3 regions of the Streptomyces sp. NPDC045701 genome follow, and region 1 is predicted to be linked to each of the others. Evidence: riboswitches for the same ligand, from Rfam matches in the RefSeq annotation. Region 1 holds a riboswitch; each other region holds the start of a gene.
The links. Region 1 has a riboswitch for cobalamin ahead of AC07DW_RS12830 (energy-coupling factor ABC transporter permease). Riboswitches for the same ligand answer to the same signal wherever they lie in the genome.
Positions count from the first base shown of each region.

Region 2: another riboswitch for cobalamin. It lies ahead of cobN (cobaltochelatase subunit CobN); the one in region 1 lies ahead of AC07DW_RS12830 (energy-coupling factor ABC transporter permease).
Region 3: another riboswitch for cobalamin. It lies ahead of AC07DW_RS13305 (ribonucleoside-diphosphate reductase subunit alpha); the one in region 1 lies ahead of AC07DW_RS12830 (energy-coupling factor ABC transporter permease).

Region 1 is NZ_JBWKJV010000008.1:213,928-223,699, forward strand. Features, by position in the region: gene dhaK (dihydroxyacetone kinase subunit DhaK) at 39-1,031, shown strand; gene dhaL (dihydroxyacetone kinase subunit DhaL) at 1,040-1,657, shown strand; gene AC07DW_RS12825 (PTS-dependent dihydroxyacetone kinase phosphotransferase subunit DhaM) at 1,654-2,058, shown strand; cobalamin riboswitch at 2,127-2,332, shown strand; gene AC07DW_RS12830 (energy-coupling factor ABC transporter permease) at 2,363-3,046, shown strand; gene AC07DW_RS12835 (energy-coupling factor ABC transporter substrate-binding protein) at 3,043-3,447, shown strand; gene cbiQ (cobalt ECF transporter T component CbiQ) at 3,454-4,203, shown strand; gene AC07DW_RS12845 (energy-coupling factor ABC transporter ATP-binding protein) at 4,200-5,045, shown strand; gene AC07DW_RS12850 (NADPH-dependent 2,4-dienoyl-CoA reductase) at 5,164-7,191, shown strand; gene AC07DW_RS12855 (PadR family transcriptional regulator) at 7,218-7,775, shown strand; gene rpmF (50S ribosomal protein L32) at 7,835-8,005, shown strand; gene AC07DW_RS12865 (heavy metal translocating P-type ATPase) at 8,103-9,772, opposite strand, start outside.
Region 2 is NZ_JBWKJV010000003.1:157,744-167,515, reverse strand. Features, by position in the region: gene AC07DW_RS04905 (hypothetical protein) at 249-746, opposite strand; gene AC07DW_RS04900 (tetratricopeptide repeat protein) at 859-1,164, shown strand; gene AC07DW_RS04895 (precorrin-2 C(20)-methyltransferase) at 1,793-3,280, opposite strand; gene AC07DW_RS04890 (precorrin-8X methylmutase) at 3,277-3,924, opposite strand; gene AC07DW_RS04885 (cobalamin biosynthesis protein CobG) at 3,921-5,096, opposite strand; cobalamin riboswitch at 5,120-5,250, shown strand; gene cobN (cobaltochelatase subunit CobN) at 5,287-8,931, shown strand; gene AC07DW_RS04875 (hypothetical protein) at 9,038-9,286, shown strand; gene AC07DW_RS04870 (SDR family oxidoreductase) at 9,311-9,772, shown strand, end outside.
Region 3 is NZ_JBWKJV010000009.1:61,479-71,250, reverse strand. Features, by position in the region: gene AC07DW_RS13325 (GntR family transcriptional regulator) at 1-675, shown strand, start outside; gene AC07DW_RS13320 (carbon starvation CstA family protein) at 831-3,056, shown strand; gene AC07DW_RS13315 (CstA-like transporter-associated (seleno)protein) at 3,065-3,277, shown strand; gene AC07DW_RS13310 (GNAT family N-acetyltransferase) at 3,360-3,863, shown strand; cobalamin riboswitch at 3,917-4,039, shown strand; gene AC07DW_RS13305 (ribonucleoside-diphosphate reductase subunit alpha) at 4,178-6,550, shown strand; gene AC07DW_RS13300 (ribonucleotide-diphosphate reductase subunit beta) at 6,550-7,563, shown strand; gene AC07DW_RS13295 (hypothetical protein) at 7,515-7,784, opposite strand; gene AC07DW_RS13290 (helix-turn-helix domain-containing protein) at 7,866-8,831, shown strand; gene AC07DW_RS13285 (D-Ala-D-Ala carboxypeptidase family metallohydrolase) at 8,836-9,573, opposite strand; gene def (peptide deformylase) at 9,746-9,772, opposite strand, start outside.

The sequences.
Region 1 (9,772 bases):
GCCGGGGCCGATCAGGCCATCTTCCCCAGGAGTTGACGTTGCGGATGCTGATCAACGTTCCCGAGACCGTTGTCGCCGACGCCCTGCGCGGGATGGCGGCAGCGCATCCCGAACTCACCGTGGACGTCGAGCACCGGGTCGTCGTACGGCGGGACGCGCCCGTCGCCGGGAAGGTCGCGCTGGTGTCGGGGGGCGGGTCCGGGCACGAACCGCTGCACGCCGGGTTCGTCGGGCCCGGGATGCTGGCGGCGGCCTGTCCCGGCGAGGTGTTCACCTCCCCCGTGCCCGACCAGATGGTGCGGGCGGCGGCGGCCGTGGACAGCGGACACGGGGTGCTGTTCGTGGTCAAGAACTACACCGGGGACGTACTGAACTTCGAGATGGCCGCCGAACTCGCCGAGGACGAGGGTGTGCGGGTCGCCAGGGTGCTCGTGGACGACGACGTGGCCGTCACGGACAGCACGTACACGGCGGGCCGGCGCGGCACCGGGGGCACGCTGTTCGTGGAGAAGATCGCCGGCGCGGCCGCCGAGGAGGGGGCGCCGCTGGAGCGGGTGGAGGCGATCGCCCGGCAGGTGAACGCCCGCTGCCGGAGCTTCGGCGTGGCGCTGAGCTCCTGCACCACACCGGCGAAGGGCAGCCCGACGTTCGACCTGCCGCCGGGCGAGCTGGAGCTGGGCATCGGCATCCACGGTGAACCGGGCCGGGAGCGGCGGCCCATGATGACCTCGGGGGAGATCGCCGACGTCGCCGTGGACGCGGTGCTGGAGGACCTGAGGCCGGGCGGACCGGTACTGGTCCTGGTGAACGGCACGGGGGCGACGCCGCTGCTGGAGCTGTACGGGTTCAGCGCGGAGGTCCAGCGGGTGCTGGGCGAGCGGGGCGTCCCGGTGGCCCGTACGCTCGTCGGCAACTACGTGACCTCGCTCGACATGGCCGGCTGCTCGGTGACCCTGTGCGAGGCCGACGAGGAGACGCTGCGGCTGTGGGACGCGCCGGTGCGCACCGCCGCCCTGCGGTGGGGGATGTGAGGGCCGTGATGCTCGACGCGGAGTTCTTCCGGCGCTGGATGACCGGCGTGGCGGCGGCCGTGGACCGCGAGGCGGACCGGCTCACCGAGCTCGACTCGGCGATCGGGGACGCCGACCACGGCGCCAACCTGCGACGCGGTTTCGCCGCGGTGGTCAAGGCGCTGGAGGACGAGCCGTCCGGTACGCCGGGATCGCTGCTGGTGCTCGCGGGACGGCAGCTGATCTCCACGGTCGGCGGCGCGTCGGGGCCGCTGTACGGCACGCTGCTGCGGCGCGCCGGCAAGGCGCTCGGCGACGCCGCCGAGGTCGCGCCCGTCCAGCTGGCCGAGGCGCTGCGCGTGGGCGTGGCGGCGGTGGCGGAGCTCGGCGGGGCGAAGGCCGGGGACAAGACGATGCTGGACGCGCTGGAGCCGGCGGTCGAGGCGTTGGCCGAGTCGCTCGGCGAGTCGTTCGCGGCGGCGGCGGAGGCCGCGGACCAGGGTGCCCTCTCGACCGTGCCGATGCGGGCCCGCAAGGGCAGGGCCGGCTATCTCGGCGAGCGCAGCGTGGGACACCAGGACCCGGGCGCGACGTCCTCGGCGCTGCTGGTCGCCGCGCTCGCGGCGGCGGCGGAGGGGGGACGGTGAGCGCGCGGGTGGGCATCGTGCTCGTCTCGCACAGCGCGGAGGTCGCGTCCTCGGTCGCCGAACTGGCGCTGGGTCTCGCCGGTGGCGGGGCGACCGCTTCGGTGGCGGCGGCGGGCGGCACGGCGGACGGTGGGCTCGGCACCAGCGCGGAGCTGATCACGCGGGCGGCGACGGCGGTCGACGCGGGGGCGGGCGTGGCGGTCCTGGTGGACCTGGGCAGCGCCGTGCTGACGGTGAAGGCCCTGCTCGCGGAGGGCGACGAGCTGCCCGGCGGCACGCGGCTGGTGGACGCGCCGTTCGTCGAGGGCGCGGTGGCGGCGGTGGTCACCGCGTCGGCCGGCGGGGATCTGGACGCGGTGGCGGCGGCCGCGTCGGAGGCGTACGACTACCGCAAGGAGTGAGGCGCGCCGACGGGGGTGGAGCCGGGTGGTGCGCCGACGCGCGGCTTGTGATGCACCTGGTCAACGCACTACTGTCGCAGGGCCTTGGTGTACGGGAAACCGGTGCGGTACCGGTGCGGCCCTCGCCACTGTGATCGGGAAGTCCGGCTCCACTCCCCGGGGAACCACCTCGGGAAGCCACTGGAACGCCGCGGGAGACCGCGGGGTCCGGGAAGGCGGAGCCGCGGCGGCATGACCCGTCAGCCAGGAGACCGGCCAGGGCGCGTTGTCCATCCACGAGGTGCTGGAGAGGGTCTCCCCCAACATGCATATCGCCGAGGGCTATCTGCCCCCCGTGCACGCGGCCGCCTGGAGTGTCGCGGCCGCCCCCTTCGTCGTCCACGGCGTCCGCGCCCTGACCCGTGAGGTCAAGGCCAATCCCGAATCCACTCTCCTGCTCGGCGCATCCGGTGCCTTCACTTTTGTCCTTTCCGCACTGAAGCTCCCGTCGGTGACGGGCAGTTGTTCCCACCCGACCGGCACGGGGCTGGGCGCGATCCTCTTCCGGCCGCCGATCATGGCGGTGCTGGGCACCATCACGCTGCTCTTCCAGGCGCTGCTGCTGGCCCACGGCGGACTGACGACCCTGGGCGCCAACGCGTTCTCCATGGCGATCGTCGGCCCGTGGGCCGGTTACGGGACGTACCGGCTGCTGCGCCGCCTCGCCGTGCCGCTGATGGTGAGCGTGTTCTTCGGGGCCTTCGTCGCCGACCTGTCCACGTACTGCGTCACCAGCGTGCAGCTCGCGCTGGCCTTCCCCGACCCCGCCAGCGGTGTGGCCGGCGCGCTGGCGAAGTTCGGCGGGATCTTCGCGGTGACGCAGATCCCGCTCGCGGTCAGCGAGGGGCTGCTCACCGTGCTGGTGATGCGGCTGCTGATGCAGTCCAGCAAGGGTGATCTCGCCCGGCTCGGCGTCGTGTCCGTGCCGAAGGAGGCGGTGGCCCGATGAGCCGCAACACTAGGATCAACGCGCTGCTGCTGCTCGTCGTGGTCGCGCTGGCCGTCCTCCCGCTGGCGCTCGGGATGGGCGACCACAAGGAGGAGCCGTTCACCGGCGCGGACGGGCAGGCCGAGACGGCCATCACCGAGTCGCACCCGGACTACGAGCCGTGGTTCAGCCCGCTGTACGAACCGCCGTCCGGCGAGATCGAGTCGGCGCTGTTCTCGCTCCAGGCCGCCCTGGGCGCCGGTGTGCTGGCGTACTACTTCGGTCTGCGGCGCGGCCGCCGGCAGGGCGAGGCACGGGCGCACGCCGCGCCCCCCGCCGGGGACGGCCCGGCCGTGGAACGCCCGGTCGCCGACTCCGTCACCGGTCCGGCCGGGGCCGATTCGCCCCGGACCCCGGCCTAGCCGCCGGTGCTGCCGATCGACGCGGCGGCGCACAGCAGTCGCTGGCGCCGCCGTCATCCGTGCGAGAAGGCCGTGCTCGGCTTCGGCCTGACGGCCCTGGCCGTGTGCCTGCCGCCCTGGCCGGGAGCCGTGCTCGTGGCCGCCGCGACCCTCGCGGTGCTGCTGGGCCCGGCCGGGGTCCCGCCGCGGCAGGTGTGGCGGGCGTGGCGCATCCCGCTGGGGTTCTGCGTGACCGGTGCGGTGCCGCTGCTGTTCCAGCTGGGCGGAGCGGGCGGGCCGGTCACGCTCGCTCCGGACGGGCCGGTGCACGCGGGGCAGCTGCTGCTGCGCACGTCGGCGGCCTCCCTGGGCGTGCTGCTGTTCGCGTTCACCACGCCGGTGTCCGACGTCCTGCCGCGACTGGTACGGGCGGGGGTGCCGGCCCCGGTCGTGGACGTCGCACTCGTGATGTACCGGATCGGTTTCCTGCTGCTGGACGCCGTACGCCGGATCCGGGAGGCGCAGGCGGCGCGCCTCGGACTGACCAGCCGGGCCGCCACCTGGCGGTCCCTCGCGGGCCTGGGCGCCACGGCGTTCGTGCGCGCCTTCGACCGGGCCGCCCGGCTCCAGACGGGGCTGGCCGGGCGCGGCTACGACGGCACGCTGCGGGTGCTGGTGCCGCGGACGGCGGTGTCCCGGCGGTTCCTGGGGGCGACGGGCGCGCTGCTCGCCGGGCTCGTCGCGCTCACTCTCGTACTCGAAAGGCTGTTGCCGTGACCCCTTCTGCCGTCGTGGAGCTCGTGGGTGCCGGATACGCCTACGAGGACGGGCCCGCCGTTCTGCGGGGCGTGGACTTCGCCGTACCGGAGGGGCGGTCCATCGCCCTGCTCGGTCGCAACGGCAGCGGCAAGACGACCATGCTCCGGCTGCTGAGCGGTGGCCTGCGGTGCGGGAGCGGGCAGCTGCGCCTGGAGGGACGGGAGGTGTCGTACGACAGGGCGGGGCTGACGCGGTTGCGCACGACGGTCCAGCTGGTCGTGCAGGACCCGGACGACCAGTTGTTCGCGGCGTCGGTGGGCCAGGACGTGTCGTTCGGGCCGATGAACCTGGGGCTGGCCGAGCAGGAGGTCCGGGAGCGGGTGCGGGAGGCCATGGAGGCGCTGGACATCCTGGCGCTGGAGGACCGGCCGACCCATCTGCTGTCGTACGGCCAGCGCAAGCGGGCCGCGATCGCGGGCGCGGTCGCCATGCGCCCCCGGGTACTGGTCCTGGACGAGCCGACGGCCGGTCTCGATCCGCACGGTCAGGAGCGGCTGCTGGCCGTGCTGGACCGGTTGCGGACCTCCGGGACCACGGTGGTGATGGCGACGCACGACGTGGATCTGGCCCTGCGCTGGGCCGATGACGCGGCCGTCCTCACGCCGGACGGGCTGCGCACCGGGCCGGTCGCCGGCCTGCTCGCCGACCGGGCGCTCCTGGACGCGGCCGGCCTGCGACGGCCCTGGGGCATGGCGGTGGCCCGGGTGCTGCGGGACCGGGGGCTGCTGGAGGTGGACGCGCCGGGCCCGCGCACCGCGGAGGAGCTGGACGACTGGGCGGCGGCGACGCGGGGCGCCTGAGGGCGGCGCGGGTCCGCACGTAGCGCAGGTCACCCTCCCATCCTTATGCAACTTGTTGCACAAGGGGTCGGGCGTCATCTACAACTGGGACGACCACACCGCGCGAGGAGGCGCCCCCATGACTGCGACCCCGACCCCGTACCCGCATCTGCTCGAGCCCCTGGACCTCGGGTTCACCACCCTGCCCAACCGGGTGCTCATGGGGTCCATGCACGTCGGGCTGGAGGAGGCCGAGAACGGCTTCGCGCGGATGGCCGCCTTCTACGCCGAGCGCGCCCGCGGCGGCGTCGGGCTGATCGTCACCGGCGGCATCGCGCCCAACGACGCCGGGCGGCCCTACGAGGGCGGGGCCAAGCTCACCACCGAGGAGGAGGCCGCGAAGCACCGCGTCGTCACGGACGCGGTGCACGCGGCCGGCGGGCGGATCGCGATGCAGATCCTGCACTTCGGGCGGTACGCCTACCACCGCGACCTCGTCGCGCCGAGCGCCCTCCAGGCGCCGATCAGCCCCTTCGTACCGAACGAGCTGACCGACGCCGAGATCGAGCAGACCATCGAGGACTACGTGCGGGCGGCGGAGCTGGCGAAGTCGGCCGGCTACGACGGGGTCGAGATCATGGGCTCCGAGGGCTACCTGATCAACGAGTTCATCGCCGCGGCGACCAACCGGCGCGAGGACCGGTGGGGCGGTGGCTACGAGAACCGGGTGCGCTTCCCGCTGGAGATCGTCCGCCGGACCCGCGAGCGGGTCGGTACCGACTTCATCCTCGTCTACCGCCTCTCCATGCTGGACCTGGTGCCGGGCGGCTCGACCCTCGATGAGGTCGTCGCGCTCGCGAAGGAGATCGAGGCGGCCGGCGCCACGATGATCAACACGGGCATCGGGTGGCACGAGGCCCGTATCCCCACCATCGCGACCTCGGTGCCGCGCGGCGCGTACACCTGGGTCACCAAGAAGCTCATGGGCGCGGTGTCCGTCCCGCTGATCACCAGCAACCGCGTCAACACCCCCGAGGTCGCCGAGGCGATCCTGGCCGAGGGGCGCGCGGACATGGTCTCCATGGCCCGCCCGTTCCTCGCCGACCCCCACTTCGTGGCCAAGGCGGCCGACGGCCGGGCGGAGACCATCAACACCTGCATCGGCTGCAACCAGGCGTGCCTGGACCACACCTTCAGCGGGAAGATCACCTCCTGCCTGGTCAACCCGCGCGCCTGCCACGAGACCGAGCTGGTCCTCTCCCCCACCCGGCTGCGCAAGCGGATCGCCGTCGTGGGCGCGGGTCCGGCCGGACTCGCCTGTTCCGTCTCGGCCGCCGAACGCGGCCACGACGTCACGCTGTTCGACGCGGCGGACGAGATCGGCGGCCAGCTGAACGTCGCCAGGCGGGTGCCGGGCAAGGAGGAGTTCGACGAGACGCTGCGCTATTTCCGCACGCAGCTGGCGCTGCGCGGGGTGGACGTGAAGCTGGGCACGTACGCCACGGCCGAGCTGCTGAGCGGGTACGACGAGGTGGTCGTCGCGACCGGCGTCACCCCCCGCACGCCCGCGATCGAGGGCGTCGACCACCCGTCCGTGGTCAGCTACCTGGACGTGCTGCGCGACGGGGCGCCGGTCGGCGAGCGGGTCGCGATCCTCGGGGCGGGCGGTATCGGCTTCGACGTGGCCGAGTTCCTGACCGACGGCGGCGAGGGCGCGAGCCGGGACGCCGAGACGTACTTCCGGCAGTGGGGCGTCGACACGTCGTACGCCGGGCGCGGCGGGCTGCGCGCGCCGGAGCGGCCGAAGCCGCCGCGCACGGTGCACCTGCTCCAGCGCAAGGCGTCCAAGGTCGGCGCGGGTCTCGGCAAGACCACGGGCTGGATCCACCGCACCGAGCTCAAGCACCGCGGCGTGACCATGGTCGCGGGCGCGACGTACGAGCGGATCGACGACGAGGGCCTGCACATCACCGTGGACGGCGAGGCCCGCACCGTACCGGTGGACACCGTGGTGCTGTGCACCGGCCAGGAACCCCGGCGCGACCTCTACGAGGAGCTCGTGGCGGCGGGGACGTCGGTCCACCTCATCGGCGGGGCCGACGTGGCGGCGGAGCTGGACGCCAAGCGCGCGATCGACCAGGGGACGCGACTGGCGGCCACCCTGTGACGATCCCGCCTCCCTAGGATGCGGTCATGTCACTCCCGCACGCGATCCTCACCGCTCTGCTCGAGAAGCCGTCCTCGGGTCTGGAGCTGACCCGCCGCTTCGACCGGTCGATCGGCTACTTCTGGTCGGCGACGCACCAGCAGATCTATCGCGAGCTGGGAAAGCTGGAGCAGGCGGGGCACATCCGCGCCCTGCCCGCCCCGGTGCCGTCCCGCGGCCAGAAGAAGGAGTACGAGGTGCTGCCCGCGGGCCGCGCGGAGCTGGCCGACTGGGTGCGGCGCAGTGAGGACCCCAAGCCGATCCGGGACGCCCTGCTGCTGCGGCTGCGGGCGGCGGCGGTGGTGGGGACGGAGGGCTTCGCCGACGAGCTGCGCCGTCACCTCGCGCTGCACCGGGCGCAGCTGGACGAGTACCGGGACATGGAGGAGCGGCAGTTCCCGCCGGAGCGCCGCACGACGGAGGCGGACCGGCTGCGGCACCTGGTGCTGCGCGGGGGGATCGAGCTGGAACGGTTCTGGACGGCGTGGCTGACGGAGGCGTTGGCCGGATTCGACGACGACCGGGGCGACCGAGCGGATTGTTAACGGTAATCGTTTTCATGTAGCGTGACCGCCACCGTACCGACGATGGAGGTTCACCAGCCATGGCCGTTCCCAAGCGGAAGATGTCCCGCTCCAACACCCGCCACCGCCGGGCGCAGTGGAAGGCGTCCACGCCCCAGCTGGTGCCCGTCACGGTGGACGGAGCCGTGTACCAGGTGCCGCAGCGCCTGGTGAAGGCGTACGAGCGCGGCCTGATCCATCCCGAGGGCTGACCCGCCCACGCGGCCGAGGCGAGGCGACCGGGCGCGGGCTGCGGCCCCGGCACGGGCTGCGGCCCTGGGGCCGCCTTCGGTCCGGGGCCGGGCCCGGCTAGTCGAGCGCCTTCCGCCAGGCCGACTCGCGCAGCAACCGCAGGCCGTTGAGGCCCACGAGGACCGTCGAGCCCTCGTGGCCCGCCACGCCGAGGGGCAGCGGCAGATGGCCGGCGAGGTCCCAGACCACCAGGGCGCCGATGCACACGCCGGCGATCACCAGGTTCTGCGTGACGAGCCTCCGGGCGCGCCGGGAGAGGGCCACGACGGCCGGGACGGTGGCCAGTTCGTCGCGTACGACGACGGCGTCGGCGGTCTCCAGCGCCAGGTCGGAGCCGACCCGGCCCATCGCGATGCCGGTGTGCGCGGCGGCGAGCGCGGGCGCGTCGTTGACGCCGTCGCCGACCACCAGGGTGCGCAGGCCCGCGCGTTCCCACTCCCGTACGGCCGCGACCTTGTCCTCGGGCAGCAGCCCGGCGTGTACGTCGGTGATCCCGGCGTCGGCGGCGACGCGGCGCGCCGCGCGCTCGTTGTCGCCGGTCAGGAGCGTCGGCGCGGCGCCGCTGAGCCGGGCCAGCGCGGCGACGGCGGACGCGGCGCCGTCGCGCAGCCGGTCGGCGACGCCGAGCACGGCGGCGGGCGAGCCGTCGACGGTCACCACGACGGCGGTCCGGCCGGCCGCCTCCAGCTCGCGGACGGCGGGCCACGGTTCGGCGGGGCGGCCCACCGCGACCTCGTGGCCGTCGACCAGGGCCCGTACCCCCCGCCCGGGGGTGGACGAGAACGCCGTGGCGCCGGGCACCTCCAGGCCCCGCTCGCGGGCCGCGGCCACCACCGCGCGGGCCAGAGGGTGTTCGCTCGGCAGTTCCGCGCCGGCCGCCAGGGCGAGGACCTCCGGCTCCGTGAGTGCCCCGGTCAGGCGTACCGCGTCGACCCGGGGCGTGCCCTCGGTCAGGGTGCCGGTCTTGTCGAGCGCGACCCGGTCGACCTGGCCCAGCCGCTCCATCACCACGGCGGACTTGACCAGGACGCCGTGCCGGCCGGCGTTGGCGATCGCGGAGAGCAGCGGCGGCATGGTGGCGAGGACCACCGCGCACGGCGATGCGACGATCATGAAGGTCATGGCCCGCAGCAGCGTCTCGGTGAGGTCCGCGCCGAAGGCGAGCGGCAGGGCGAACAGGGCGAGGGTGGCGACGACGACGCCCACGGAGTACCGCTGTTCGATCTTCTCGATGAACAGTTGCGTGGGTGCCTTGGTGGCACTGGCCTCCTCCACCATGGCGACGATGCGGGCGATGACGGACCCGGAGGCGTCCTTCCCCACCCGTACGCGCAGGGCCCCGGTGCCGTTGAGGGTGCCGGCGAAGACCTCGTCGCCGGGCGCCTTGGCCACGGGCAGCGGCTCACCCGTGATGGTGGCCTGGTCGACGTCGCTCGCGCCGTCGAGGACCGTGCCGTCCGCCGGCAGCCGCTCCCCCGGCCGTACGAGGACGGTGTCGCCGACCCGCAGGTCCGCCACCTCCACCGGCTCCTCCCCGCCGGCTGCCAGCCGGACGGCCGTGGCGGGCGCCAGGTCCAGCAGCCCCCGCACCGAGTCGGCGGTGCGCCGGGTGGCCAGCGCCTCCAGGGCGCCGGACACGGCGAAGATGACGATGAGCAGCCCGCCGTCCAGGTACTGCCCGATCGCGGCGGCGCCGATGGCGGCGACGACCATCAGCAGGTCCACGT
Region 2 (9,772 bases), on a different contig from region 1:
CGCCGGACGGGTGGCTGCCCTACGTCGTGCAGGTCTTACATCTGGACCCGACCCGCATCTGCGTTGCCGATCGGGGTGATCCTGAGCCGCCCGCCCCGGATACCGTGGGATCAGTCCTTGTCCTGGGGAGGAGTGACATGGAACGCCGTACCATGCTGGCCGCGACCGCCGCGTTCGCGCTGTCGGCGCTGAACCTCCCCGACGCCCAGGCCATCACCCGCCGGGTGGCCACCGCACCGACCGGCGCCTTACGGGTCGGCGCCGGTGAAGTCGCGGCGATCCGGCAGATGACCCACACGTTGGGCGACACGGCCGCCGAATTCGGCGGCGCCCACGCCCGCCGGCTGGCCGTTCAGTACCTCACCGGCAACGTCGGCCCCTGGCTGGAGGGCCGGTACACCGAGGTCACCGGCCGGGCCCTGTTCGCCGCCGCGTCCGAGCTGGTGCATCTGTGCGGGTGGATGGTCCAGGACGAAGGCAACGATGACCACCACCAGGGCCTCGCGCAGCGGTACTACGCGCACGCCTTCGCCCTTGCCGAAGAGGCCAGGGAGCCCGAGCTGGCCGCGACCGCCCTGCGCGGGATGGCCACCCAGGCGATCGACCTGGGCCCGCGCGGCCGGGCGGTTGCTCTGCGGCTTTCGGAGAAGTGCGTGGAGTATGCGGACCGGCTGGATGAGCCGAAGGCGGTCGCTTACTACCAGACCACGCTCGCGGACGCCGCTGCCCTCGACGGCGACCAGCAACTGGCCCGCACCGCCTTGGCGAGATCCCAGAGCGCCATCGAGAAGGCCGCGGCTGCCCCCGGTGGGTCCTGGCTCCCACTTCTCCACCGGCCGGTGGGCCCACCACTCCGGCATGATCCTGGCCCGCCTCGGCGACCTGGACAGCGCCCGCGAACACCTCCAGCACGCCCTCGACGTCCACGGCCTGGACCGCCGACGCTCCCGCGCCATCGTCCTGGGCGACCTGGGCCACGTACACCTTCGCCAGGGCGACTTGGACGGTGCCGTTGCGGCGTGGGGCGAGTTTCTCGACTGCGCCGAAGGCGTCCAGTCCGTGAAGATCACCGACGCGCTGACCGACCTGCGCGTGCGGCTCTCCCGCTACGACAAGGCCCCCGGCGTGGCAGAACTGGACGGACGAGCCGCAGCACTGCTGTGATCACAGGGGGCCCGAACGCACCTGTGCCTCCGCTCCGGCGCGGATGCGGAGGCACAGTGGCGGTGCTGCCAAGGCGTTCACCGGATCGGTACGCAGGCGATGGCCGCCACCCCCGACGTCAGGGCTGCCCGACCCGTGCTGGAGCGCCTGAGCCGCGCCGTGCACGGCTTCGCGCTGCTGTGGGCGCATCTCGCCGTACGGCGGCTCGCGCAAGGCCTATGCCGCCAGCGCACCGGGCCGCTACGACTTCGAGTCGCTCGGGCTCGGCGTCACCGACCTGGTGGAGGTCGGCCAGTCCCTGCGCGTCGGCGCCTCCGGCCGCGTGATCGCCGCCCGCCTCTCCCGCGCAGGTGGCGACGTTCTCGCCGTAGGAGACGACGACGGCACGGGGCGGGCCCGTTCCTGATGAGTGGCCGTGACATGACGCCCGGTGAGGGTGGCAGGGGCGCCGCACCCACGCGGAGCGTCAGCCACGCGGAGCGTCAGCCACACGGAGCGCGGCTCCCCGGACGCGACGGCGGGCCCGTGGAGGCGGGCCGGGGACGGCACCGGACCGACCCCGCCCCGCTCCGGCGGGCCCGCCCCCGGCCGGGTCGGGCCGCCCGGCCCGGGGTCGGGAACCCGGCCGTCAGGACTCCGGGTACCGGCGCGGGGTCCAGGCCACCGTGGCGCCGTCGCCCCTCCGTACCGCCTGGGTCTGGGAGGAGCCGATGAGCAGGAGGGTGCGCATGTCGACCTCCGCCGGGTCCAGGTCCATCAGCGGCAGGACGCGGACGGACTCCTCCGGGCCGCCCACGTCGCGGGCGACGACCACCGGGGTGTCCGGGGCGCGGTGTTCCAGGAGGAGTTCGCGGGCCTTGGCGACCTGCCAGGTGCGGCTTGCCGAGCCCGGGTTGTAGAGGGCGAGCACCAGGTCGGCGGCGGCCGCCGCGCGGAGGCGCTCCGCGATGACGTCCCACGGCTTGAGCCGGTCCGACAGGGAGATGGTGGCGTAGTCGTGGCCCAGCGGCGCACCCGCCTTCGCGGCGGCGGCGTTCGCGGCGGTCACGCCGGGCAGGACGCGCACCGGGACGTCCGCGTACGGGGCCCCGGCGGCGACCTCCAGGACCGCCGTGGCCATGGCGAACACGCCGGGGTCGCCGCCCGACACCACCGCCACGCGCCGCCCGCGGCGGGCCAGGTCCAGGGCGAACTCGGCCCGCTCCGACTCGACCTTGTTGTCCGAGCCGTGCCGCTCCTGCCCGGGGCGCACCGGGACGCGGTCCAGGTAGGTGGTGTAGCCCACCAGGTCGGTCGCCGAGGCGAGCGCCCCGCGCGTCTCGGGCGTCAGCCACAGCGGGCCGGCCGGGCCGGTGCCGACGACCACGACCTCGCCCGAGGCGGTCGCGGCCGGCCCGGAGTCGATACGGGACGGCAGCACCGCCACGGAGAAGTACGGGACCGACTCGGGGTCGACGTCCGCCAGCGGTCCCGTCCGCTCGCCGGCCATCGTGGCCCGCTCCACGTAGTGCGCGTCGTCCAGCCGGCCGGCCCGCTCCAGGGCGCGCCGTACCGTAGGGAACGTCCGGCCCAGCTTCATGACGACCGCCGAGTCGGTGGCCGCCAGGCGGGCCGTCAGCTCCTCCTCCGGCAGCGTGCCGGGGATGATGGTCAGGATCTCCTCCGCCTCGCACAGCGGCTTGCCCAGGCGGGCCGCCGACGCGCTCACCGACGTGACGCCCGGGATGACCTCGGTGTCGTAGCGGTGCGCCAGCCGCTTGTGCATGTGCTGGTAGGAGCCGTAGAACAACGGGTCGCCCTCGGCGAGGACGGCGACCGTGCGGCCCGCGTCCAGGTGGGCGGCCAGGCGCGCCGACGCCTCCTCGTAGAAGTCGTTCAACGCCCCCCGGTACCCGCCCGGGTGGTCCGTCGTCTCGACGGTCAGCGGGTACATCAGGCGCTCTTCGACGTGGTCCTCGCGGATGTGCTCGGCCGCGATGGACCGGGCGATCGAGCGGCCGTGCCGCGCGGAGTGGTACGCGATCACGTCGGCGGCCGCGATGGCCTTCACCGCCGCGACCGTCATCAGGTTGGGGTCGCCGGGGCCGAGCCCCACGCCGTACAGCTTGCCGCTCATGCCTGGATCTCCGCCTCGTGGGCGATCGCGTTGATCGCCGCCGCCGCCATGGCGCTGCCGCCCCGCCGCCCGCGCACCACCAGGTGCGCCAGGCCCGGAAAGGCCGCCAGCGCGTCCTTGGACTCGGCCGCCCCGATGAAGCCGACGGGTATGCCGATGACCGCCGCCGGGCGGGGGGCGCCCGCCTCGATCATCTCCAGCAGCCGGAACAGCGCGGTCGGGGCGTTGCCGATCGCGATGACCGAGCCCTCCAGCCGGTCGCGCCACAGCTCCAGCGCGGCGGCGCTGCGCGTCGTCCCGAGGTCGGCGGCGAGCGCCGGGACGGCCGGGTCGGAGAGCGTGCAGACCACGTCGTTGTCGGCGGGCAGCCGCTTGCGGGTGACACCGCTGGCGACCATCCGCGCGTCGCACAGGATCGGCGCGCCGGCGCGCAGCGCCTCACGGGCGCGGGCCACGACGTCGGGCGTGTACGCCAGGTCGCGGACGAGGTCGACCATGCCGCAGGCGTGGATCATCCGCACGGCGACCTGGCTGACGTCGGCCGGCAGGTCCGCGAGATCCGCCTCGGCGCGGATCGTGGCAAAGGACTGGCGGTAGATCTCCGCGCCGTCCTTCTCGTAGTCGAACACTCTGCTCTCGCTCATTTCGTCGGTCCTTGTACGGTCATCTGGTACGCGCCCTCGCCGGTCGCGACCATGTCGGTCCACGCGCCCTGCGGGTGGCCGCACCGGCGGGCGCACCCCGACCAGTGGACGGGCAGCGCGCCTTCGCGGGGCCGCGCCTCCGCCCGTACGTCGGACAGGGACTTGGCGCAGCCGGGTCGTCCGGTGCACGCGGTGACGCCGATCCAGGGGGAGTCGGCACGGGTGACGAAGCCGGCCCCGCCGAGGGCGCGCAGCCGCTCCTCGGCCGCCGCCCGTCCGGTGAAGCCGGGCAGCACGAAGCCGCGCCACGGGGTGACCCGTACCTCCTCGGCGGGCAGCAGCGCGCGGAACTGCGCCGAGCTCACCCGGCCGAGGCGGGCCAGGACGGACACCGTGCCGTCGCCGATCACCCCGGGCGGGGGCGGCGCTCCCGTCGCGGGCGGGCAGCCTGCGGGCTCCGCCGCGATCGCCGCCCGCCGCAGGTGTCCGGTCACGTCCATGTCCTGCCCCGCCGGCAGCTCCCGCACCCGCCACGCGCCGGTGCCCGCCCGCCGTGCCGCCGCGAGGAACGCCCCGGCGGCCGCGAGGGCGGCGCGGGGAGCGTCGTCGGAGGACACCCGGTACGTCCGGTCCGCGACGTGGAGCAGGGCGCCGCCGTCCGGGTCTGCGAGCAACGTCACATCGGCGGCCAGGGCCGCCACGTCGCCCCGCCCGTCGTCCACGGCGAACAGGAAGCGGCCGGACAGTTCCGTCGTCCAGTCCTCGGCGCACAGGAGCGCGTCCAGGCGGGCGGCCCACGCCTGCACGCCCGGCCCGGCGAGCGGTGAGACGACCATGTTCCTTACCCGCTCGTGCCGTTCGGACGGCAGCAGGCCGGCGTCGCGCAGCAGGTCCGCAAGGCCGAGCCCACAGCCCTCGCCGAGGCCCCTCAACTCCACGTTGCCGCGCGAGGTGAGGGAGAGGTGGCCGTCGCCCAGCCGGTCCGCCGCGTCGGCCAGCACCGTCACTTGACGGGGCGTCAGCACTCCGGTGGGGAGGCGCAGCCGGGCCAGCGACCCGTCGTCGGCCCGGTGCAGCCGGAGCGCGCCGGGGCACGCGTCACCGCGCTCGCGGACGCGGTCCCGTATGTGCGCTTCACCCCGGTCCTGGGGGTTTGGTGAGCTGGGCGGCATGGCGGCGAGCATACGCGCAGCCTCTACTATGCAGACGGCACAGGGTCCCAGGGCCCTAGGGAGGAAGCCCGGTGAGAATCCGGCGCGGTCCCGCCACTGTGAGTCCGGCCGGAAGCCGGACGAGTCAGGAACTCCCGCCGTCCTACGACCACCCGGGGCGCGGACACCCCGAGGAAGGCCTGCGCACGTCATGACGCACGCGACCACGCCCGAGACGGCGCCCGTCCCGGCGCCCGCCACGACGATCCTGCTGCTGTCGCACTCCGACACCGACCTGCTCAGCGCCCGCGCGGCCGGCGGCCCCGTCGCCTACCGGTTCGCCAACCCCGCCCGGCTCCCGCTCGACGACCTGGGCGGCCTCCTCGACGGCGCCGACCTCGTCGTCGTACGGCTCCTCGGTGGCATCCGCGCCTGGGAGGAGGGCCTCCAGGCGCTCCGCGCGACCGGCAAGCCGCTGGTCGTCCTCACCGGCGAACAGGCCCCCGACGCGCAGCTGATGGAGACCTCGACCGTCCCGATCGGCATCGCGGCCGAGGCGCACGCGTACCTCGCCCACGGCGGACCGGGGAACCTGGAGCAGCTCGCCCGGTTCCTCTCGGACACCGTCCTGCTCACCGGCCACGGCTTCGAGCCGCCGGCCGCCGCTCCCACCTGGGGCCCGCTGGAGCGGACCGCGCGCACCACCACCGGCCCCACGGTCGCCGTGCTCTACTACCGCGCCCACCACATGAGCGGCAACACCGCCTTCGTCGGCACCCTCTGCGACGCCATCGAGGACGCGAGCGGCCAGGCCCTCCCGCTGTACGTGGCGTCGCTGCGCGCCCCCGAGCCGGAGCTGCTGGACAGCCTGCGGACGGCCGACGCGATCGTCACCACCGTCCTCGCCGCCGGCGGCACCAGGCCCGCCGAGGCCCAGGCGGGCGGTGACGAGGAGGCCTGGGACGCGGGCGCCCTCGCGGCCCTGGACGTCCCCGTCCTCCAGGCCCTGTGCCTGACCGGTTCGCGCGCCGCGTGGGAGGAGAGCGACGAGGGCCTCTCGCCGCTCGACGCCGCCAGCCAGGTCGCCGTCCCCGAGTTCGACGGCCGGCTCATCACCGTGCCGTTCTCCTTCAAGGAGATCGACGCCGACGGCCTGCCCGCGTACGTCGCCGACGCCGAGCGCGCCGCCCGGGTCGCCGGGATCGCCGTCCGCCACGCCCGGCTGCGGCACATCCCCAACGCCGAGAAGCGCCTCGCGCTGGTCCTCTCCGCGTATCCGACGAAGCACTCGCGCATAGGCAACGCGGTCGGCCTCGACACCCCCGCGTCCGCCGTCGCGCTGCTGCGGCGGCTGCGCGAGGAGGGGTACGACTTCGGCGCCGAGGACGTGCCGGGCCTCGCGTCCGGCGACGGCGACGAGCTGATCTACGCACTGATCGAGGCCGGCGGCCACGACCAGGACTGGCTCACCGAGGAGCAGCTGGCCAGGAACCCGGTCCGCATCCCGGCCGCCGACTACAAGCGCTGGTACGCCACCCTCCCCGAGGAGCTGCGCGCGCACGTCGAGCGCCACTGGGGTCCGCCGCCCGGCGAGATGTTCCTGGACCGCTCCCGCAACCCGGAGGGCGACATCGTGCTCGCCGCCCTGCGGCGCGGCAACCTGCTCATCCTCATCCAGCCGCCGCGCGGCTTCGGCGAGAACCCGATCGCGATCTACCACGACCCCGACCTGCCGCCGTCGCACCACTACCTGGCCGCCTACCGCTGGATCGCCGCCCGCGCCGAGGACGGCGGCTTCGGGGCGGACGCCATGGTCCACCTGGGCAAGCACGGCAACCTGGAGTGGCTGCCCGGCAAGAACGCCGGCCTGTCCGCCGCGTGCGGCCCCGACGCCGCCCTCGGCGACCTCCCGCTGGTCTACCCGTTCCTGGTGAACGACCCGGGCGAGGGAACCCAGGCCAAGCGCCGCGTCCACGCCACGCTCGTCGACCACCTGGTGCCCCCGATGGCCCGCGCCGAGTCGTACGGCGACATCACGCGCCTGGAGCAGCTGCTCGACGAGTACGCGCAGATCTCCGCCATGGACCCGTCCAAGCTGCCGGCCATCCGCGCCCAGATCTGGACGCTGATCCAGGCCGCCAAGCTCGACCACGACCTCGGCCTGGAGGACCGCCCGGACGACGACGGGTTCGACGACTTCCTGCTCCACGTCGACGGCTGGCTCTGCGAGGTCAAGGACGCCCAGATCCGCGACGGCCTGCACGTCCTCGGCGGCGCCCCCACCGGCCCCGAACGGGTCAACCTGGTCCTGTCGATCCTGCGCGCCCGCCAGATCTGGGGCGGCACGCAGTCCCTGCCCGGCCTGCGCGAGGCCCTCGGCCTGGACGAGTCGGCCGCGACGCGTACCACCGCCGACGAGGCGGAGGCCAAGGCCCGCGCCCTGGTCGAGGCGATGGAGGCCGCCGACTGGAACCCGGCCGCCGTCGCCACCGTCGCCGAGGGGTACGACCAGGCCGTCGCCGCCGTCCTCGACTTCGCCGCCCGCCAGGTCGTCCCGCGCCTGGCCGCCACCACCGACGAGCTGGACCACGCCGTCCACGCCCTGAACGGCGGCTTCGTCCCGGCCGGCCCCTCCGGCTCGCCGCTGCGGGGTCTGGTGAACGTCCTGCCGACCGGCCGCAACTTCTACTCCGTCGACCCCAAGGCCGTACCGTCCCGGCTCGCCTGGGAGACCGGCCAGGCTCTCGCCGAGTCGCTGCTGACCCGCTACCGCGACGACAACGGCGACTGGCCGACCTCCGTCGGCCTGTCGCTGTGGGGCACCAGCGCCATGCGCACCGCGGGCGACGACGTCGCCGAGGCCCTCGCCCTGCTCGGCGTCCGCCCCGTCTGGGACGACGCCTCCCGCCGCGTCACCGGCCTGGAGCCCGTCCCGCTCGCCGAGCTGGGCCGCCCGCGGATCGACGTGACGCTGCGCATCTCGGGCTTCTTCCGCGACGCGTTCCCGCACACCATCGGGCTCCTCGACGACGCCGTCCGCCTCGCGGCCTCCCTGGACGAGCCGGCCGCGGACAACTTCGTCCGCGCCCACGCGCAGGCCGACCTCGCCGAGCACGGCGACGAACGCCGCGCCACCACCCGCATCTTCGGCTCCCGGCCGGGCACCTACGGCGCGGGCATCCTCCAGCTGATCGACTCGCGCGACTGGCGCACCGACGCCGACCTGGCCGAGGTGTACACGGTGTGGGGCGGTTACGCGTACGGGCGCGGCCTGGAGGGCCGCCCGGCGCGCGACGAGATGGAGACCGCGTACAAGCGCATCGCGGTGGCGGCCAAGAACACCGACACCCGCGAGCACGACATCGCCGACTCGGACGACTACTTCCAGTACCACGGCGGCATGGTCGCCACCGTCCGCGCGCTCAAGGGCACCGCCCCCGAGGCGTACATCGGCGACTCCACCCGCCCGGAGAGCGTCCGCACCCGCACCCTCGTCGAGGAGACGTCCCGCGTCTTCCGCGCCCGCGTGGTCAACCCCCGCTGGATCGAGGCGATGCGCCGCCACGGCTACAAGGGCGCGTTCGAGCTGGCCGCCACCGTCGACTACCTCTTCGGGTACGACGCCACGACCGGCGTCGTCGCCGACTGGATGTACGACAAGCTCACCGAGGCGTACGTCCTGGACCCGGAGAACAGGGCCTTCCTCCAGGAGGCCAACCCCTGGGCCCTGCACGGCATCGCCGAGCGGCTCCTGGAGGCCGAGTCGCGCGGTATGTGGGAGAAGCCCGACCCGGCCGTCCTGGAGCAGCTCAAGCAGGTGTACCTGGAGACCGAGGGCGACCTGGAGGACAAGTGACCCTCACGGTCGGCGGCGAGGACAAGGAGCTGTCCGCGGCCTCGACCAGGAGCTGACCGCCTTCAACCGGGCCGCCACGGGCGCCGCCGACGAGGCGGCGCTGTCGGTGCGGGCCACCGGTGACGACGGCGCGGTCACCGGCGGGCCCACCGGCCGGACCCGGGGCGGCCTCGGCGGCGTCGGCACGCTGTGGGTCCGCGAGGACCGGCGCGGTACCGGGCCGGGCCGTCCCCAGCCGCCGCTCCAGGCGTCCGCCGTGGCGCGGGGGAGGGCCAGAATTCCTCTCCTCGTACGCCCTACGCCGGACGGGCGCCTCACCGCGCGCGTGCTGGAGGACACCGAGGTGTACGCCTGAGCCCGCCGAGGCAGACTCGGCGGTATGTCATCCGTGATCGCTGTGACCGGGGCGAGCGGCCGTGTCGGCGGCCGTGTCGCCCGCCGACTCGCCGGCCAGGGCATGAAGACCCGGCTGCTCGGCCGTGACCCCGCCCGGCTGCCGGACCTGCCGGGCGCGGTGAAGGCCGCGCCCGCGCCGTACGGGGACGCCGAGGCGATGCGCCGCGCCCTGGACGGCGCGGACACCCTGTTCCTGGTGTCCGCCCACGAGGGCCCCGACCGGATCCAGGACCACCGGACGGCGGTCGACGCGGCGCTCGCGGCGGGTGTGGGGCGGATCGTGTACCTGTCGTTCCTGGGCGCCGCGCCCCAGGCGACGTTCACCTTCGCACGCGACCACTGGCACACCGAGCGGTACATCGAGGCGCGGGACGTGCCCCACACGTTCCTGCGCGACAGCTGGTACCTCGCCGGGTTCGCGGCGATGACCGGCGAGGACGGCGTC
Region 3 (9,772 bases), on a different contig from region 1:
CTGCTGGACATGACGGAGACCATGCCCCCGGGTACGCCGGTCCCGCCGGAGCGCACGCTCGCCGCCGAGTTCGACACCTCCCGCACGACCGTGCGGCAGGCACTCCAGGAACTCGTCGTCGAGGGACGCCTGGAGCGCATCCAGGGCAAGGGCACCTTCGTCGCGAAGCCGAAGGTCTCACAGGCGCTCCAGCTCACCTCGTACACCGAGGACATGCGGGCGCAGGGCCTGGAGCCGACCTCGCAGCTCCTGGACATCGGGTACGTGACGGCGGACGACACCCTCGCCGGGCTGCTCGACATCTCGCCCGGCGGGCGGGTGCTGCGCATCGAGCGGCTCCGGCTGGCGAGCGGAGAGCCGATGGCCATCGAGACGACGCATCTGTCGGCCAAGCGCTTCCCCGCGCTGCGGCGTTCGCTGGTGAAGTACACCTCGCTCTACACGGCCCTCGCGGAGGTGTACGACGTCCACCTCGCCGAGGCGGAGGAGACGATCGAGACCTCTCTCGCGACGCCCCGGGAGGCCGGCCTGCTCGGTACCGACGTGGGCCTGCCGATGCTGATGCTCTCCCGGCACTCGCTGGACGGGAACGGCGAGCCGGTGGAGTGGGTGCGCTCGGTGTACCGGGGCGACCGGTACAAGTTCGTGGCACGGCTCAAGCGGCCGAACGGCTGAGGTTTCGGCCCGGCCGGCACCGGGCGGGGCCGGGCCCGCCGCGTGGTGCGCCCCAAAGCGTTGCCGTACCGATATGCGGACGGGGGGTGACGCTGCGCGAGGCGCTCCCCTAGATTTCCTGCGCATTACAGGTGATCAGCGAGGGGACGTGCACCATGCCAGAGCCGACGGCACCACCCAACTCCCGGCGGACGGGTCTCACTCCGCGGTCGATCGTCATCTGGTCGCTCGTGGCCCTGGCCGGGGCGGCCGGCTGGACCGTGCTCGCGGTCTCCCGCGGTGAGGAGATCTCGGCCGCCTGGATGCTCGCGGCGGCGCTCGGCTCGTACGCCATCGCCTACCGCTTCTACTCCCGCTTCATCGCGAACCGGGTGCTCAAGGTCGACAAGACCCGGGCCACCCCGGCCGAGCGGCTCGACAACGGTGTCGACTTCCACCCCACCGACCGCCGGGTGCTGTTCGGCCACCACTTCGCCGCGGTCGCCGGCGCCGGCCCCCTGGTGGGGCCCGTCCTCGCCGCGCAGATGGGCTACCTGCCGGGCACCATCTGGATCATCGTCGGCGTCATCTTCGCCGGTGCCGTCCAGGACATGGTGACGCTGTTCTTCTCCACCCGCCGTGACGGCCGCTCCCTCGGGCAGATGGCCCGCGACGAGATCGGCCCCTTCGGCGGCGCCGCGGCGCTGATCGCCGTCTTCGCCATCATGATCATTCTGTTGGCGGTGCTGGCCCTGGTCATCGTCAACGCCCTGGCGCACTCGCCCTGGGGCGTCTTCTCCATCGGCATGACCATCCCGATCGCCCTGTTCATGGGCGTGTACCTGCGGGTGCTGCGGCCCGGCCGGGTCACCGAGGTCTCCGTCATCGGCGTCGCGCTGCTGCTGCTGGCCATCGTCGCGGGCGGCTGGGTCGCCGAGTCCTCCCTCGCCGGCACCTTCACTCTGGAGCCGGGCACCCTGGTCGTCTGGATGATCGTGTACGGCTTCCTCGCCTCCGTACTGCCGGTGTGGATGCTGCTGGCACCGCGCGACTACCTGTCGACCTTCATGAAGGTCGGCACCATAGTCCTGCTCGCCGTCGGCGTCTTCGTCGCCCTGCCGACCCTGAAGATGCCGGCGGTCACCGACTTCGCGAGCCGCGGCGACGGTCCGGTCTTCGCCGGGTCGATGTTCCCGTTCGTCTTCATCACCATCGCGTGCGGCGCCCTCTCCGGCTTCCACTCCCTGGTCTCCTCGGGCACCACCCCGAAGATGGTCCAGAAGGAGACCCAGATCCGGATGATCGGCTACGGGGCCATGCTCACCGAGTCGTTCGTCGCCGTCATGGCGATGATCACGGCGTCGATCATCGACCCCGGCCTCTTCTTCGCCATCAACTCGCCCAGCGGCGTGATCGGCACGACGGTGCAGTCGGCCTCCGAGGCGGTGTCGAACTTCGGCTTCACCATCTCCCCCGACCAGCTGGCCAAGGCCGCGGCCGACGTGGAGGAGGCGTCGCTGCTGTCCCGGACCGGTGGCGCCCCGACGTTCGCCCTCGGCATGTCGGAGATCTTCTCCGCCGTCGTCGGCGGTACCGCCATGAAGGCGTTCTGGTACCACTTCGCCATCATGTTCGAGGCGCTGTTCATCCTGACGACCGTGGACGCCGGCACCCGCGTGGGCCGCTTCATGCTCCAGGACATGCTCGGCAACGTCCACAAGCCCTTCAAGCAGGTCAGCTGGAAGCCGGGCGTCTGGATCGCCAGCGCGGTCGTCGTCGGCGGCTGGGGCTACTTCCTCTGGGTCGGCGTGCACGACCCGCTGGGCGGCATCAACCAGCTCTTCCCGCTGTTCGGCATCGCCAACCAGCTGCTGGCCGCCGTGGCGCTGGCCGTCTGCACGACCCTGCTCGTCAAGTCCGGCCGCCTGAAGTGGGCGTGGGTGACCGGTGTGCCGCTCGCCTGGGACGTCGCGGTCACGCTGACCGCCAGCTGGCAGAAGATCTTCTCGGCCGACCCCCGGGTGGGCTTCTTCGCCCAGCGGGACAAGTACCAGGCCGGCATCGACTCCGGGCAGCTGCTGCCCCCCGCCAAGTCCATGGACGACATGCACACGGTCGTCACCAACTCCACGGTCGACGGGGTCCTCTCGGCCCTCTTCGCCCTCCTCATCGTCGTGGTGATCGCCGACGCCGGGCGGGTCTGCTACAAGGCGGTGACCCGGCCCGCCGACGTGAAGCTGTCGGAGGCCCCGTACACCGAGTCCCGGATCGTCGCCCCGGCCGGGCTGATCCCCACGGCGGAGGAGAAGGCCGAACTCGTCGCCGCCGGGCTCGGACCCGAGGGCGGCGTCCGCAAGGACGGCACCGGTGACGAGACGCCGGCCGGGACCGGCTCCCGGTGACCCCCGCGGTGGCGACGCGCACGGGCGGCCGGCTGCGGCGCGCGGCGGGCTGGGTCCGCTGGTACGTGCGCGAGGTGTCCGGCGAGGCCGCGTACGACACGTACGTCGCCCACGCCCGCTCCCTCGATCCGGACGCCGCGGTCATGACCCGGCGGGAGTTCGAGCGCAGGCGCACCGACGCGCGGGAGGCGGACCCCCGCGACGGGTTCCGCTGCTGCTGAGCGGGTGACCGCACCGCGGGCCGCCGTGTTTCCGGGGACGGAAATGCGGCGGCCCGTCGCCGTACCCCTCCACACTCGGACCATGGACATCACCATCAGGGCGGTACGGCCGGAGGAACACGGGGCGCTCGCCGAGGTCACCGCCCGGGCCTATCTCGGCGACGGACTGCTGGCCTTCGGGGAGAGCGACGAGTACCTCATCGGTCTGCGGGACGTGGCCCGGCGGGCCGCCGAGGCGGACGTGCTGGTCGCGGTCGGGGAGGACGGACGGGTCCTCGGCGGGGTGACGCTCGTCGCGCGGGCCGGCACCCCCTGGGCCGAACTCGCGCGGGCCGGGGAGGCGGAGCTGCGGATGCTGGCGGTGGAGCGGGAGGCACGCCGGCGGGGCGCGGGCGAGGCGCTGGTGCGGGCGTGCGTGGAGCGGGCCAGGGAGGTCGCCGGGTGCGCGCGGCTGGTGCTGTCCACGCAGGCGTCCATGCGGGCGGCGCACCGGATCTACGAGCGGCTGGGGTTCGTACGGACTCCCGGACGGGACTGGGAACCGGTTCCGGGCGTGACGCTCTCCACGTACGCACTGGAGTTCTGAGCCACACGAGACACAACATGTGGGGGGTGCTTCAACGGGCGCCCCCCACATGTATGCTCGTGCTCGCTGTCGCCGCAGGGGAATCCGGTGGAAATCCGGAACTGTCCCGCAACGGTGTGTTGGTGTGCCTTTGTGTACCTGCGAGTCCGAAGACCTGCCGACAGCGCGCCCGGACCGTCCGGCCCGGGTGCCCAGACGTCCGGGCCTCGCGGAATGGGCCGGTGGACGCGGTGCCCCGTGCCCTCGTGCCCGGGCGTGCCCGCTCCCCCGCCCGCCCCGCCGGTGGCCCCGAGCCGAGCGAGGGAGAGCCCCCAGTGACCATCGCGCCAGCCGATCCGGTCTCAGCGATCGAAGGCGACGGGAACGACGGACCCGGGACCGTACTGCTGCGGACCCTGACCGACCTCACCGCCGATCTGCCCGACACCGACCCCGGCCGGGTCGCCGCCGCCGCGCTGCGCGGCCGGCACGCCGGTTCGGACGAGGCCGAGCTGCGCGAGCTCGCCACCGAAGCGGCCGCCGGGCTCATCTCCGAGGACCCCGCCTACTCCCGGCTCGCGGCGCGGCTGCTGACCCGGACCATCGCCCAGGAGGCGGCCGGGCAGGGCGCGGTGGCGTTCTCGGCGTCGGTGGCCGTGGGGCACCGGGAGGGTCTGATCGCGGACCGTACAGCGGCGTTCGTGACGCTCCACGCGGACCGGATGGACGCGCTGATCGACCCGGCGGCGGACGACCGGTTCGGTTACTTCGGGCTGCGGACGCTGTACTCGCGCTACCTGCTCCGGCACCCGATCACCCGAAAGGTGATCGAGACGCCGCAGCACTTCATGCTGCGGGTGGCGGCCGGGCTGGCCGAGGACGACTCGGCGCGCGCCCTGGACGAGGTCGCGGCCCTGTACCGGCTGATGAGCCGGCTGGACTACCTGCCCTCCTCCCCCACGCTGTTCAACTCCGGCACCCGCCACCCGCAGATGTCCTCGTGCTACCTGCTGGACTCCCCGCTGGACGAGCTGGACTCCATCTACGACCGCTACCACCAGGTGGCGCGGCTCTCCAAGCACGCGGGCGGCATCGGCCTGTCGTACTCCCGCATCCGGGCGCGCGGTTCGCTGATCCGCGGCACCAACGGGCACTCCAACGGCATCGTGCCGTTCCTGAAGACGCTGGACGCCTCGGTGGCGGCCGTGAACCAGGGCGGGCGGCGCAAGGGCGCGGCGGCCGTGTACCTGGAGACGTGGCACGCGGACATCGAGGAGTTCCTGGAGCTGCGCGACAACACGGGCGAAGACGCCCGCCGTACGCACAACCTGAACCTGGCGCACTGGATCCCCGACGAGTTCATGCGCCGGGTCAACGCCGACGCCGAGTGGTCGCTGTTCTCGCCGGCCGACGTGCCGGAGCTGGTCGACCTGTGGGGCGAGGAGTTCGACACCGCGTACCGCGCCGCCGAGGCCAGGGGGCTGGCCCGCAAGACCATGCCGGCGCGGGACCTGTACGGCCGGATGATGCGCACCCTCGCCCAGACCGGCAACGGCTGGATGACGTTCAAGGACGCCTCGAACCGTACGGCCAACCAGACCGCCGAGCCGGGCCACACGGTCCACTCGTCCAACCTGTGCACCGAGATCCTGGAGGTCACGGACGACGGGGAGACGGCGGTCTGCAACCTGGGCTCGGTGAACCTGGGCGCGTTCGTGTCGGGCGGGGACATCGACTGGGAGCGGCTGGACGAGACCGTCCGCACGGCCGTCACCTTCCTCGACCGGGTCGTCGACATCAACTTCTACCCGACGGAGCAGGCCGGGCGCTCCAATGCCCGGTGGCGGCCCGTGGGCCTGGGTGCGATGGGCCTCCAGGACGTCTTCTTCCAGCTGAAGCTGCCGTTCGACTCCCCCGAGGCGCGTGCCCTGTCGACCCGTGTCGCCGAGCGGATCATGCTCGCCGCGTACGAGGCGTCCGCCGGCCTCGCCGAGCGCAACGGCCCGCTGCCGGCCTGGGAGAAGACCCGGACCGCGCACGGCGTGCTGCACCCCGACCACTACGACGTGGAGCTGAACTGGCCCGAGCGGTGGGAGGCGCTGCGCGCCCGGATCGCCGAGGTCGGACTGCGCAACTCGCTGCTCCTGGCCATCGCGCCGACGGCGACGATCGCCTCGATCGCCGGTGTGTACGAGTGCATCGAGCCGCAGGTGTCCAACCTGTTCAAGCGGGAGACGCTGTCGGGTGAGTTCCTCCAGGTCAACTCGTACCTGGTGGCCGAGCTGAAGCGACTCGGCGTGTGGGACGCGCAGACCCGCGAGGCGCTGCGCGAGTCCAGCGGCTCGGTGCAGGGCTTCACCTGGATCCCGGCCGAGGTGCGCGAGCTGTACCGGACGGCGTGGGAGATCCCGCAGCGCGGCCTGATCGACATGGCGGCGGCCCGTACGCCGTTCCTGGACCAGTCGCAGTCGCTGAACCTGTTCCTGGAGACGCCGACCATCGGCAAGCTGTCGTCGATGTACGCGTACGCCTGGAAGCAGGGGCTGAAGACGACGTACTACCTGCGCTCCCGCCCGGCGACCCGGATCGCCCGCGCGGCCCAGGCGTCCGCGGCGCCGGCCACCGTTCCCGTACCCGCGCAGGTGACCCCGGAAGACGCGGTCGCCTGCTCCCTGGAAAACCCCGAGTCCTGCGAGGCCTGCCAGTGATGAGTGCCACCGAGAAGAACCTGCTCGACCCGGGCTTCGAGCTGACCCTGCGCCCCATGCGCTACCCGGACTTCTACGAGCGCTACCGGGACGCCATCAAGAACACCTGGACGGTGGAGGAGGTCGACCTCCACTCGGACGTCGCCGACCTGGCGAAGCTGTCCCCGGGCGAGCAGCACATGATCGGCCGCCTGGTGGCGTTCTTCGCGACCGGCGACTCGATCGTGGCGAACAACCTGGTGCTGACGCTGTACAAGCACATCAACTCCCCCGAGGCGCGGCTGTACCTGTCGCGGCAGCTGTTCGAGGAGGCCGTGCACGTCCAGTTCTATCTGACGCTGCTCGACACCTACCTGCCCGACCCGGACGACCGTGCCGCCGCGTTCGCGGCCGTGGAGAACATCCCGTCCATCCGGGAGAAGGCGCAGTTCTGCTTCCGCTGGATGGACTCGGTGGAGAAGATCGAGCGGCTGGAGACGAAGGCCGACCGGCGCCGCTTCCTGCTCAACCTCATCTGCTTCGCGGCCTGCATCGAGGGCCTGTTCTTCTACGGCGCCTTCGCGTACGTGTACTGGTTCCGCTCCCGCGGTCTGCTGCACGGCCTGGCCACCGGCACCAACTGGGTGTTCCGCGACGAGACGATGCACATGAACTTCGCCTTCGAGGTCGTCGACACCGTCCGCAAGGAGGAGCCGGACCTCTTCGACGACGCGCTGCGGCAGCAGGTCACCGACATGCTCAAGGAGGCCGTGGAGGCGGAGCTGCAGTTCGGCCGCGACCTGTGCGGTGACGGCCTGCCGGGCATGAACACCGAGTCGATGCGCCAGTACCTGGAGTGCGTGGCGGACCAGCGCCTGACACGCCTGGGCTTCGCCCCGGTGTACGGCTCGGAGAACCCGTTCTCGTTCATGGAGCTCCAGGGCGTGCAGGAGCTGACCAACTTCTTCGAGCGCCGTCCGTCCGCCTACCAGGTGGCGGTGGAGGGCTCGGTCGACCTCGACGAGGACTTCTGAGCGAGCGCCGTACGCGGTGGGCGGCCCCGGCCGCCGCCGCGGTGGCCGGTCACGGCGTGGTGCGCGGTGGGCGCGGGGGCCGGGCGGGCGGCAGCCGCCGGGCGCTCCGCCTGCCGCAGCCGGCGGTCGACGGCGCGGTCCCGGGCGTGGCCGACGAGTGAGGGAAGCGCCAGGAGGGCGAGGACCGCGGCGACGACGAGGTAGTCCAGGAAGGTGTCCATGCCTCCACCCTCGCCGTCCCGCGCGAGGAAAGTCAGTGGCAGGACTGTCATCGGACATCGAATTACTGCCACACTCGTCGCATGCTGAAGAACGTGGCCGCTGTCGTGCTCGACGGTGTGCACCCCTTCGAACTGGGCGTGGTGTGCGAGGTCTTCGGGCTGGACCGCAGCGACGACGGGCTGCCCGTGCACGACTTCGCCGTGGTGTCCGCCGAGGGCTCCCGGCTGCGCACCCACGCCGGGTTCATCCTGGAGGTGGAGCAGGATCTCGGCCGGCTGGCCGAGGCCGACCTGATCGCCGTCCCGGCGGGTGGCGGCTATGTCGACCGCCCCTACCCGGAGCCGCTGCTGACGGCCCTGCGGGACGCCGTCGACCGTGGCGCGCGGGTGCTGTCGGTCTGCACCGGCGCCTTCGTGCTGGGCGCGGCGGGGCTGCTCGACGGCCGCCGCTGCACCACGCACTGGCGGCACGCGGCCGAGCTGACCCGGCGCCATCCCCGGGCACGGGTGGAGCCGGACGTGCTGTACGTCGACGACGGCCCGGTCGTCACCTCGGCCGGGACGGCCGCCGGGATCGACGCCTGCCTGCACCTGGTGCGGCAGGAGTACGGCCACGAGGTGGCCAACACCATCGCCCGCCGCATGGTGGTGCCCCCGCACCGGGACGGCGGCCAGGCCCAGTACGTCGACCGGCCGCTGCGGCGCACCCGGTGCGACACGGTCGGGGACGTGCTCGACTGGATGGAACGGCACCTGGACCGGGAGATCACCGTCGAACAGCTGGCGGTGCGCGCCCACATGTCCCCGCGCACCTTCGCGCGCCGGTTCCAGCAGGAGACGGGGACGACGCCCTACCGCTGGCTCCTGCGCCAGCGGGTGCTGCTGGCGCAGGAGTTGCTGGAGGCCACGGACGACACGGTGGACGCGATCGCGAGCCGGTCGGGGTTCGGGAACGCCGCCGCGCTGCGGCACCACTTCCTGCGCACCCTGGGCACGACCCCGAACGCGTACCGCCGCACCTTCCGCGGACCGGTGCGGGTGGCCTGAACCGTCAGATGCCGCAGGCGGAGGCGGACCAGAAGCGGCTCGCGCGGTGGTCGAGGTGCGTGTGGTCCCCGTGTCCGGGGTAACCCGGGCCGAGGATGCCGTTGAAGCCGTGGTTGCGGGCCTGCTGGGCGAGCTTGCACAGGGAGTGCGGCCCCGCGCCCAGGTCGGCGGCGTCCCCGTACAGGTGGCGGCTGCCGGACGCCCCGCCGACCGCGTCGTTGCAGGCGTAGGAGCGGAATCCGCTGGTCACGGTGATGGGCTGGTCGCCGAGCGCGTGCCGCATGGCCTCCAGCTTCCACATGGTGCGCAGCGCGTTGGCCTTGGCGGTGGCGGCGCTGACGGCTCCGCCCGCCCAGGTGGTGTTGCAGTCGTTCAGCTCGCCGTAGGTGAAGTGCACGGGCGTGCAGTCGTCGTCCTGAAGGGCGTACAGCTTGCTGAAGGTGGCGGATCCGGCGATCCCGTCGGCGGTGAGGCCGTACGCGGCCTGGAAGCGCTTGACCGCGGCGGTGGTCGCGGGGCCGTACGCGCCGTCGACGGCGAGGACGCCGCCGTAGCCCGGGTAGCCGGCGACCCGGATCTGGAGCTGGGTGACGTCGGCGCCGGAGGCGCCCTCGGAGAGCGTGCGCGACCAGGTGTAACAGCCGTCCGCGTGGGCGGTTCCGGCGGTGGCGACCACCCCGGTCGCCGATACAAACATGAGCATGACAAACGAGAGCAGGAGTCGTGCGGTTCGTCCGGGCATCGAGCCTCCAGGTCAGCTTCCGGGTCGGTCCGGTGAAGAACACCGCCCACGAGACTGGCCGGAGGGGTCGACGCGCGTCAACAGGCCACGCCCACCTGTCATTTGTCGGCCCATTGGCGGTCGCGCGAGGGCCCCGTCCCGGTCACCGGAACGGGGCCCTCGGCAGGCGGGGTCAGTCGTTCGGGACGACCGGGTAGCG